One region of the Paludibacillus litoralis genome, then DNA from elsewhere that is predicted to be linked to it. Evidence: riboswitches for the same ligand, from Rfam matches in the RefSeq annotation. Region 1 holds a riboswitch; the other holds the start of a gene.

Evidence for each region. Region 1 has a riboswitch for glycine ahead of gcvT (glycine cleavage system aminomethyltransferase GcvT). Riboswitches for the same ligand answer to the same signal wherever they lie in the genome.
Region 2: linked by a shared signal. The riboswitch ahead of WG921_RS00860 (D-amino acid dehydrogenase) and the one ahead of gcvT (glycine cleavage system aminomethyltransferase GcvT) in region 1 are both predicted to bind glycine.

What each region holds. Positions count from the first base shown of each region.
Region 1 covers NZ_JBBHER010000003.1:177,771-181,172, forward strand. Annotated here, with positions in the region: gene WG921_RS05335 (cytochrome P450) at 1-775, shown strand, start outside; gene WG921_RS05340 (DUF6635 family protein) at 824-1,804, shown strand; glycine riboswitch at 1,871-1,968, shown strand; glycine riboswitch at 1,973-2,035, shown strand; gene gcvT (glycine cleavage system aminomethyltransferase GcvT) at 2,110-3,234, shown strand; gene gcvH (glycine cleavage system protein GcvH) at 3,256-3,402, shown strand, end outside.
Region 2 covers NZ_JBBHER010000001.1:191,268-194,669, reverse strand. Annotated here, with positions in the region: gene leuB (3-isopropylmalate dehydrogenase) at 1-679, opposite strand, end outside; gene WG921_RS00865 (hypothetical protein) at 769-1,542, opposite strand; glycine riboswitch at 1,645-1,735, shown strand; gene WG921_RS00860 (D-amino acid dehydrogenase) at 1,873-3,090, shown strand; gene WG921_RS00855 (molybdopterin guanine dinucleotide-containing S/N-oxide reductase) at 3,273-3,402, shown strand, end outside.

The DNA.
Region 1 (3,402 bases):
GGCGCCGGTCGCCGCCGACGCGCTCCGGGCGATCACCGGGCTGACGTCGATGACGTGGGAGGACCTGAACGCGGCCTCCCAGGCGATGATCGACGGCTGCGCCAATTATGTCGGCGACCCCGAAGTGGCGGCGCGCTGCGATTGGGGAACCGGACTGATCGACGAGCACATCACCCGAACGATCCCCGCGAAGCGGGCGGCGCCCGACCCGTCGATCCTCTCGGTCCTCATGCGGGCCGGGCAGCCGATGGCGCAGATCCGGGCGAACATCAAACTGGTGATCTCCGGCGGCCAGAACGAGCCGCGGGACGCCATCGCCGGCGCCGCCTGGGCGCTTCTGAGCCATCCGGAGCAACTGGATCTGGTGCGGCGCGGCGAGGTGGATTGGACCCGGGTCTTCGCGGAATATGTCCGCTGGATGTCGCCGATCGGCATGTCGCCGCGCCGGGTCGCGCGCGATTTCGAGTTTGACGGCGTGCGCTTCGAGCCGGAGGAGCGGGTCTTTTTCATGTTCGGCGCCGCCAACCGCGATCCCGCGCATTTCACCGCGCCGGAGCGGTTCGACGTCACGCGCGACGCATCCGCCCATATCGCCTTCGGGGCGGGGCCGCATTTTTGCGCCGGCGCCTGGGCGGCGAAGGCGCTGGTCTCGGAGGTGGCGCTGCCGACGCTTTTCGAGCGGTTGAAGGGCCTCCGCCTGAACGGAGAGGCGAAAATCGGTGGATGGGCGTTCCGGGGGCCGCTCTCGGTCCCGGTCGCGTGGGACGCGGCCTGAGTCCTTTGCGCAGGCGGCGCCGCGCGCCCATATTCCGGAGTGATGGCTGTGGATGACGCCCCCTTCGCCGCGACGCCCGGCGCGCCGGAGCCCGGCCCGACGCCCGACGAGGTGCGCGCGGCGGTGGTCGCGGCCGCGCGCCGTTATTTCGATGAGCGCCGCGCCCGCGTGGACGGGTTCGTCGACCAGTGGTTCACGATCCGCGGCTCGCTCCGGCTGCATCGGCACGCGCTCGGCTGGGACATCGCGCGGGCGCCGGCGAACCTTGCGCTGGCGCCGGTCTTCGCGAGCGCGCGGCTGACGGCGGCGCTCGCCGCCGCCGCGAAACGGCGGCGAACGGCGGGCTGGCTCCGCTCGCGCCGGATCATGTTGGAGACGGCGGTGATGCGGGAGGTGCGGCGGCTGATTCTGGTCGAGCTTCTGGAATTGCCGCCCGATGGCGCCGGCGACGACGCGCTGGCGGCGGCGATCACCGCCGATCCGGCGATCCGCCGGATGCTGGCGGCGGCGGAGCGCGGCGGGCCGGGCCGGGCCGCGCTCCATGCCGGGCTTTCCGAATACGCCGGCGCGCGCGCCGCGGTCGCGGAGATGACCACGGCGCTGGCGACGGTCGGCGCGGGGGCGGCGGTTTTCCAGAAGTTGACGCCGGGAGCGCTCTCGCTCGGACCGGCGCTCGCCGCGGCGATGACGCAGAGCGCGGCCGTCGCGGCGTTTCCGCTCGGCGCGGCCGCAGGGTCGCTCTGGTACGGCGTGATGACGCCGGCGGTTCCCGTGTCTCTGGTGGCGGGGGTGACGGCGGGGCTTGCGGCCTCGGCGTCGGTTCTCGCGGCTTTCGCCGGGGTGGTGGCGGATCCGGTGCAGCGCGGGCTTGGTCTGCACCGGCGGCGGCTTCTCCGGCTGATCGACGCGCTGGAGCGGCAGTTTGTGGAGGGGGAGGCCGCGGGCTTCGTCGCGCGGGAGCATTACGTCGCGCGGTTGCTCGACCTGATGGACGCGGGCGCCGCCGCCGCGCGGGGGCTTCGCTTCTGAACCCGCGACGTCGCCCTTTGGGCATTAACGCTCTTGCCAGATCCGGCGCCGCCGGATTACCGTCTGCATGTCGGATTGGGAGAAGCTGGCGGGTTTGATCTCGCCGGTGCCGAAGGAGCAACCGCCCCGGTAAACTCTCAGGCGCAAGGGACCGGCCCGACACGAAGACTCTGGAGAGAAACGCGGACGCGTTCGCCGAAGGGATAACGATCTCAGGCGCAAGGGACAGAGGGGGCGTCGATGTGAACGGGCGCGCCCGTTTGGAAAACGATGCCGGAACTCCGGCCAGTGATGGAAGTGATGCGATGAGCGATTTGTTTCGGACACCGCTTCATGATCTGCACCTTCGGCTCGGAGCCAAGCTCGTGCCGTTCGCAGGTTATGAAATGCCGGTCCAGTATCCGACCGGGGTGATGAAGGAGCACCTTCACACCCGCGCCGCCGCCGGGCTGTTCGATGTCAGCCATATGGGGCAGGTGATCGTGCGCGCGCCCTCCGGTCGCGCCGCCGACGCCGCGGCGGCGCTGGAGGCCCTGGCGCCGGTGGATCTTCTGGCGTTGGCCGAGGGGCGTCAGCGCTATGCGCTGTTCACGAACGCCGCCGGCGGAATTCTCGACGATCTGATGGTGGCGAACCGGGGGGATCATCTCTTTCTCGTGGTCAACGCCGCGTGCAAGGCGAATGATGTCGCGCACATGCAGGCCAATCTCGACGGCGCGGAGGCGACCGAGTTGACCGACCGCGGGCTTCTGGCGCTGCAGGGCCCGGCGGCGGAGGCGGTGCTGGAGCGTCTCGTCCCCGGAGTGGCGGCGATGCGCTTCATGGACTCGGCCAGTTTCGACTGGCGCGGCGCGGAGGTCTGGATCTCCCGCTCCGGCTACACCGGCGAGGACGGCTTCGAGATCTCCATGCCCGCCGACCGCGCGGAGCCGCTGGCGGAAGCCCTTCTCGCCGAAGAGGAGGTCTGGCCGATCGGGCTCGGCGCGCGCGACAGTCTGCGTCTTGAATCCGGGCTTTGTCTCTATGGCCACGACATGGACGAGACCGTGAATCCGGTCGAGGCGGGGCTGCAATGGGCGATCCAGAAGGCCCGCCGCCCCGGCGGCGCGCGCGAGGGCGGTTTTCCCGGCGCGGCGCCCATCTTCGCGGCGCTCGCCGAAGGGCCGTCGCGCTGTCGCCGCGGGCTCCTGCCCGAGGGCCGCGCGCCGATGCGCGAAGGCGTGGAGATATACGCCGCGGCGGAGGGCGGCGCGCCGATCGGCCGGGTGACCTCCGGCGGCTTCGGCCCTTCGGTCGAAAGACCGATCGCGATGGGATATCTGCCGCCCGATATCGAGGAAGGCGCGACCGTCTATGGCGAAGTTCGCGGCCGCAGGCATCCCGCTCAGGTCGCGCCGCTTCCGTTCAGAACATCAACCTACAAACGCTGAGGAACACCGTCCATGTCGAACATCAAATACACCGAGAGCCATGAATGGCTTCGCGTCGAGGGCGATCACGCCGTGGTCGGCGTCACGACCTACGCCGCCGAACAGCTTGGCGACGTGGTTTTCGTCGAGCTTCCCGAAGTGGGGACTTCCGTCTCTCAGGGCGATGAG
Region 2 (3,402 bases), on a different contig from region 1:
CGGCGTCGGCGTACATGTGGCTGGTCTCGATATCCGGATATTCCGCATCGGCGATCTTCTGGACTTCGTCGCGCCAGAGCACGCCGGACTCCATCACGTTCGCCTTCTCCATCGAGCAGAGCTTGCCCCGGCGCTTCCGCGCCAGTTCGAACGCCGCGCGCGCGACGCGCTGGATCTCGGACGTGGTGTAGCGCTGGGTGTTGATCCCGACCCGCTCATTGCCTTCGGTGAAGATGCCGCGGGGCTCGCCGAAATAGAGGCCGGAGGTCAGCTCCCGCACGATCATGATGTCGAGCCCGGCGATCACATCATGCTTGAGCGAGGAGGCTTCGGCGAGCGCGTCGAAGCAAACCGCGGGGCGGAGATTGGCGAATAGATCCATCTCCTTGCGAAGCCGCAGGAGCCCGCGCTCCGGTTGCAGAGAGAAATCCAGCGATTCATATTTCGGGCCGCCGACCGCGCCGAGGAGAACCGCGTCCACCGCCTGCGCGCGCGCCATCGTGTCGTCATGAAGCGGGGTGCCGTAGGCGTCGTAGGCGGCGCCGCCCACCAGATCCTCGCTCACATCGAAGCCGATCCCCTTTTCCGTCTCCAGCCAGCCGATCACGCGGCGGACCTCGGTCATCACTTCGGGGCCGATCCCGTCGCCGGGCAGGATGAGAATGGAGGGCTTGGGCATGGCGCGTTTCCTCTGGTTTACCGTGCGGATCGCGTACCCACCCGGCAGGCCAAGGTCAAGATGAAGGGCGAATGGGGCGGGCCGCCGCCTCAGCCGAGAGACTCCAGCCAGTTGGCGAGTTCGGTGGTCCGATAGGCGGGATCGAGAAGGTCCGCGTTGATCCGATGCTTCACGATCAGCCGCGCATGCGCCACCGGATCCTGCGCCGCCAGCGCGATTTCGCGCGCGGCGCGGGGGGCCTGGCGCTTCAGCCAGAACGCAAGGTCGAAAAGCGTCGCCTCCGGCTGATACCGGCAGCCCCAGAACCGGACCCCGCCCACATCATACGCCAACGCGACCGGCGCGCCGGCGGCGTCGACCGCCGCGATCTCCGCGCCCGAAGGCGGCCGCGCCACCGCCTCGCCGCCCCGCATGGGCGCGTCGAACCGGCGCCGCCGCCCGCCTGTCAGCGGATGCTCCAGCGGCCGGATCCCGCGAGCGACGCCGCTTTCCGGCCCTGGCCCGACGGCCGCGCCAAGAAGCGCCGCGCCCGACAACATGCCGCGCCCGGAGCCGAAAACCGGCCGCCCGGCCCGAAAGGCGCGGGCGCAGAAGGCGGCGACCGGCCCCGCCCCCGCCTCCCCCGCATCCGGCGCGCGCCCCGAGCCCGCGATCGCCACGCCATCGAACGCCGCGAGGTCGACCGCCGCCGGATCATGGTCCGAAAACCAGGGCTCGACATAGGCGAAACGCGAGTCGGGGGCGATGACGGAGAGCGCCCGGGCGAGCCTGCGCGCGCCGGTCGCGCCCGCGCCGCGCTTCGCGCCAAGCGCAAGCTCGGGCGGATCGCCCTCGACGATCAGAAGTTGGAGATCGGGTTTCACTTCGGACCCTCTTGCTTTAAAGTCACAATCGGACTCTATCCGCCGCAGGCTCCGGATATCTATTGCGAAACGCAGGCGCTCCCCCTATCCGGGCGGCGTGTATACGTCGTGACGGGAGAGTGCGGGTCATGCCCCGCCGCCGAAGGAGCAACCGCCCCGGAATCTCTCAGGCGCCAGGGACCGGCGCGACGTCGGAACTCCGAAGAGTGGCCGAATGCGGCCCGCCGAAGGAGCACCCCCGCGCGGCGCGCCGCAAGGGGCAAACTCTCAGGCAAAAAGACGGAGGGGGCGTGGCGGCGATGGGCCGCATACGCCCGAGGAGCGTTCAACATGACTCATATCGCAGTGATCGGCGCCGGCGTGGCCGGGGTCACGACCGCTTACGAGCTGTCCCGGCTCGGCTTCGAAGTGACGGTGTTCGACCGCCGGCGCTACGCGGCGATGGAGACCAGCTTCGCCAACGGCGCCCAGCTCTCCGCATCCAACGCCGAGACCTGGACCCAGTGGAGCATGGTCCTGAAAGGGTTGAAGTGGATGTTCCGCCGCGATGCGCCGCTTCTGGTCAGCCCGCGCCCCGAATGGCGGAAGCTGAAATGGATGGCGGCGTTCATCGCCCAGATCCCGAATTATCGCGCCAACACCATCGAGACCGTGCGCCTCGCGCTGAAATCGCGCGAAGCGCTCTACGAGACCGCCGAGCGGGAGGGCATCGATTTCGATCTCGAAAAGCGCGGCATCATGCATTTCTACTCGACCGAGGCGGATTTCGCCCACGGGAGGAAGGTCAATGAATTGCTCGCCGAAGGCGGGCTGGAGCGGCGCGAACTGGCGGGGCACGAGTTGCGCCAGATCGAGCCTGCGCTCTCGGGCGACTTCGTCGGCGGATTCTTCACCCCGTCCGACAGCACCGGCGACATCCACAGCTTCACCATGCGGCTGGCCGAGGTCTGCGCGCGCCAGGGCGCGACGTTCCGCTTCGGCACGCCGGTCGCCTACGCCGGGCGCGACGGCGACATGCTGCGGTTCACCTCCGAAGCCGGCGAGGATTTCCGGTTCGACGGCGTGGTGGTCTGCGCCGGCGTCTCCAGCCCGGAGATCGCGCGCGCGCTCGGGGACAAGGTGAACATCTATCCGGTGAAGGGCTATTCGATCACCATCGACCTCCCCGACGAGCGGAGCCGCGCCGCGGCGCCCTGGGTCAGCCTGCTCGACGATCGCGCCAAGATCGTCGCCAGCCGGCTCGGAGAGAACCGCCTCCGCATCGCCGGCACCGCGGAGTTCAACGGGCTCAACCGCGATATCCGCGCCGACCGGATCGAGCCGCTGACGAAATGGAGCGAGACGTATTTCCCCGGCGTCTCCACCGAACACGCGACGCCCTGGGCGGGGCTCCGCCCGATGCTGCCCTCGATGCTGCCGCGGGTCGGCTCCGGGCGCGCGAAAGGCGTCTTCTACAACACCGGCCACGGCCATCTCGGCTGGACCCTGTCCTCCGCGACGGCGCGGATCGTGGCCGAGGTGGTGAGGGGATCCTACGCGCAGGACTGATGAGCGGACGCCGCGCCGGGGCGGGACCATGAGAGAGACGCGCGTCCCGCCCCCGACGGCTATTCCCAAGGCCAGGTTATGGATATACCAATCCCGTATACGTCTGGCCGCTGGGTGAGATCCGCCTCGAACGCGCGGGTGAAGCGCCTCGCCGACCTCGGATAACCAGAAGGAGCGCCTCCATGACCCATTACACGTCAACCCATTGGGGCATTCGCGAGGTGACGCCGGGACCGGACGGCAAGCCGCGCCTGACGCCGTTCTCCGGCGATCCGGATCCGAACATGATCGGGCTCGATCAAGGCGAGGACG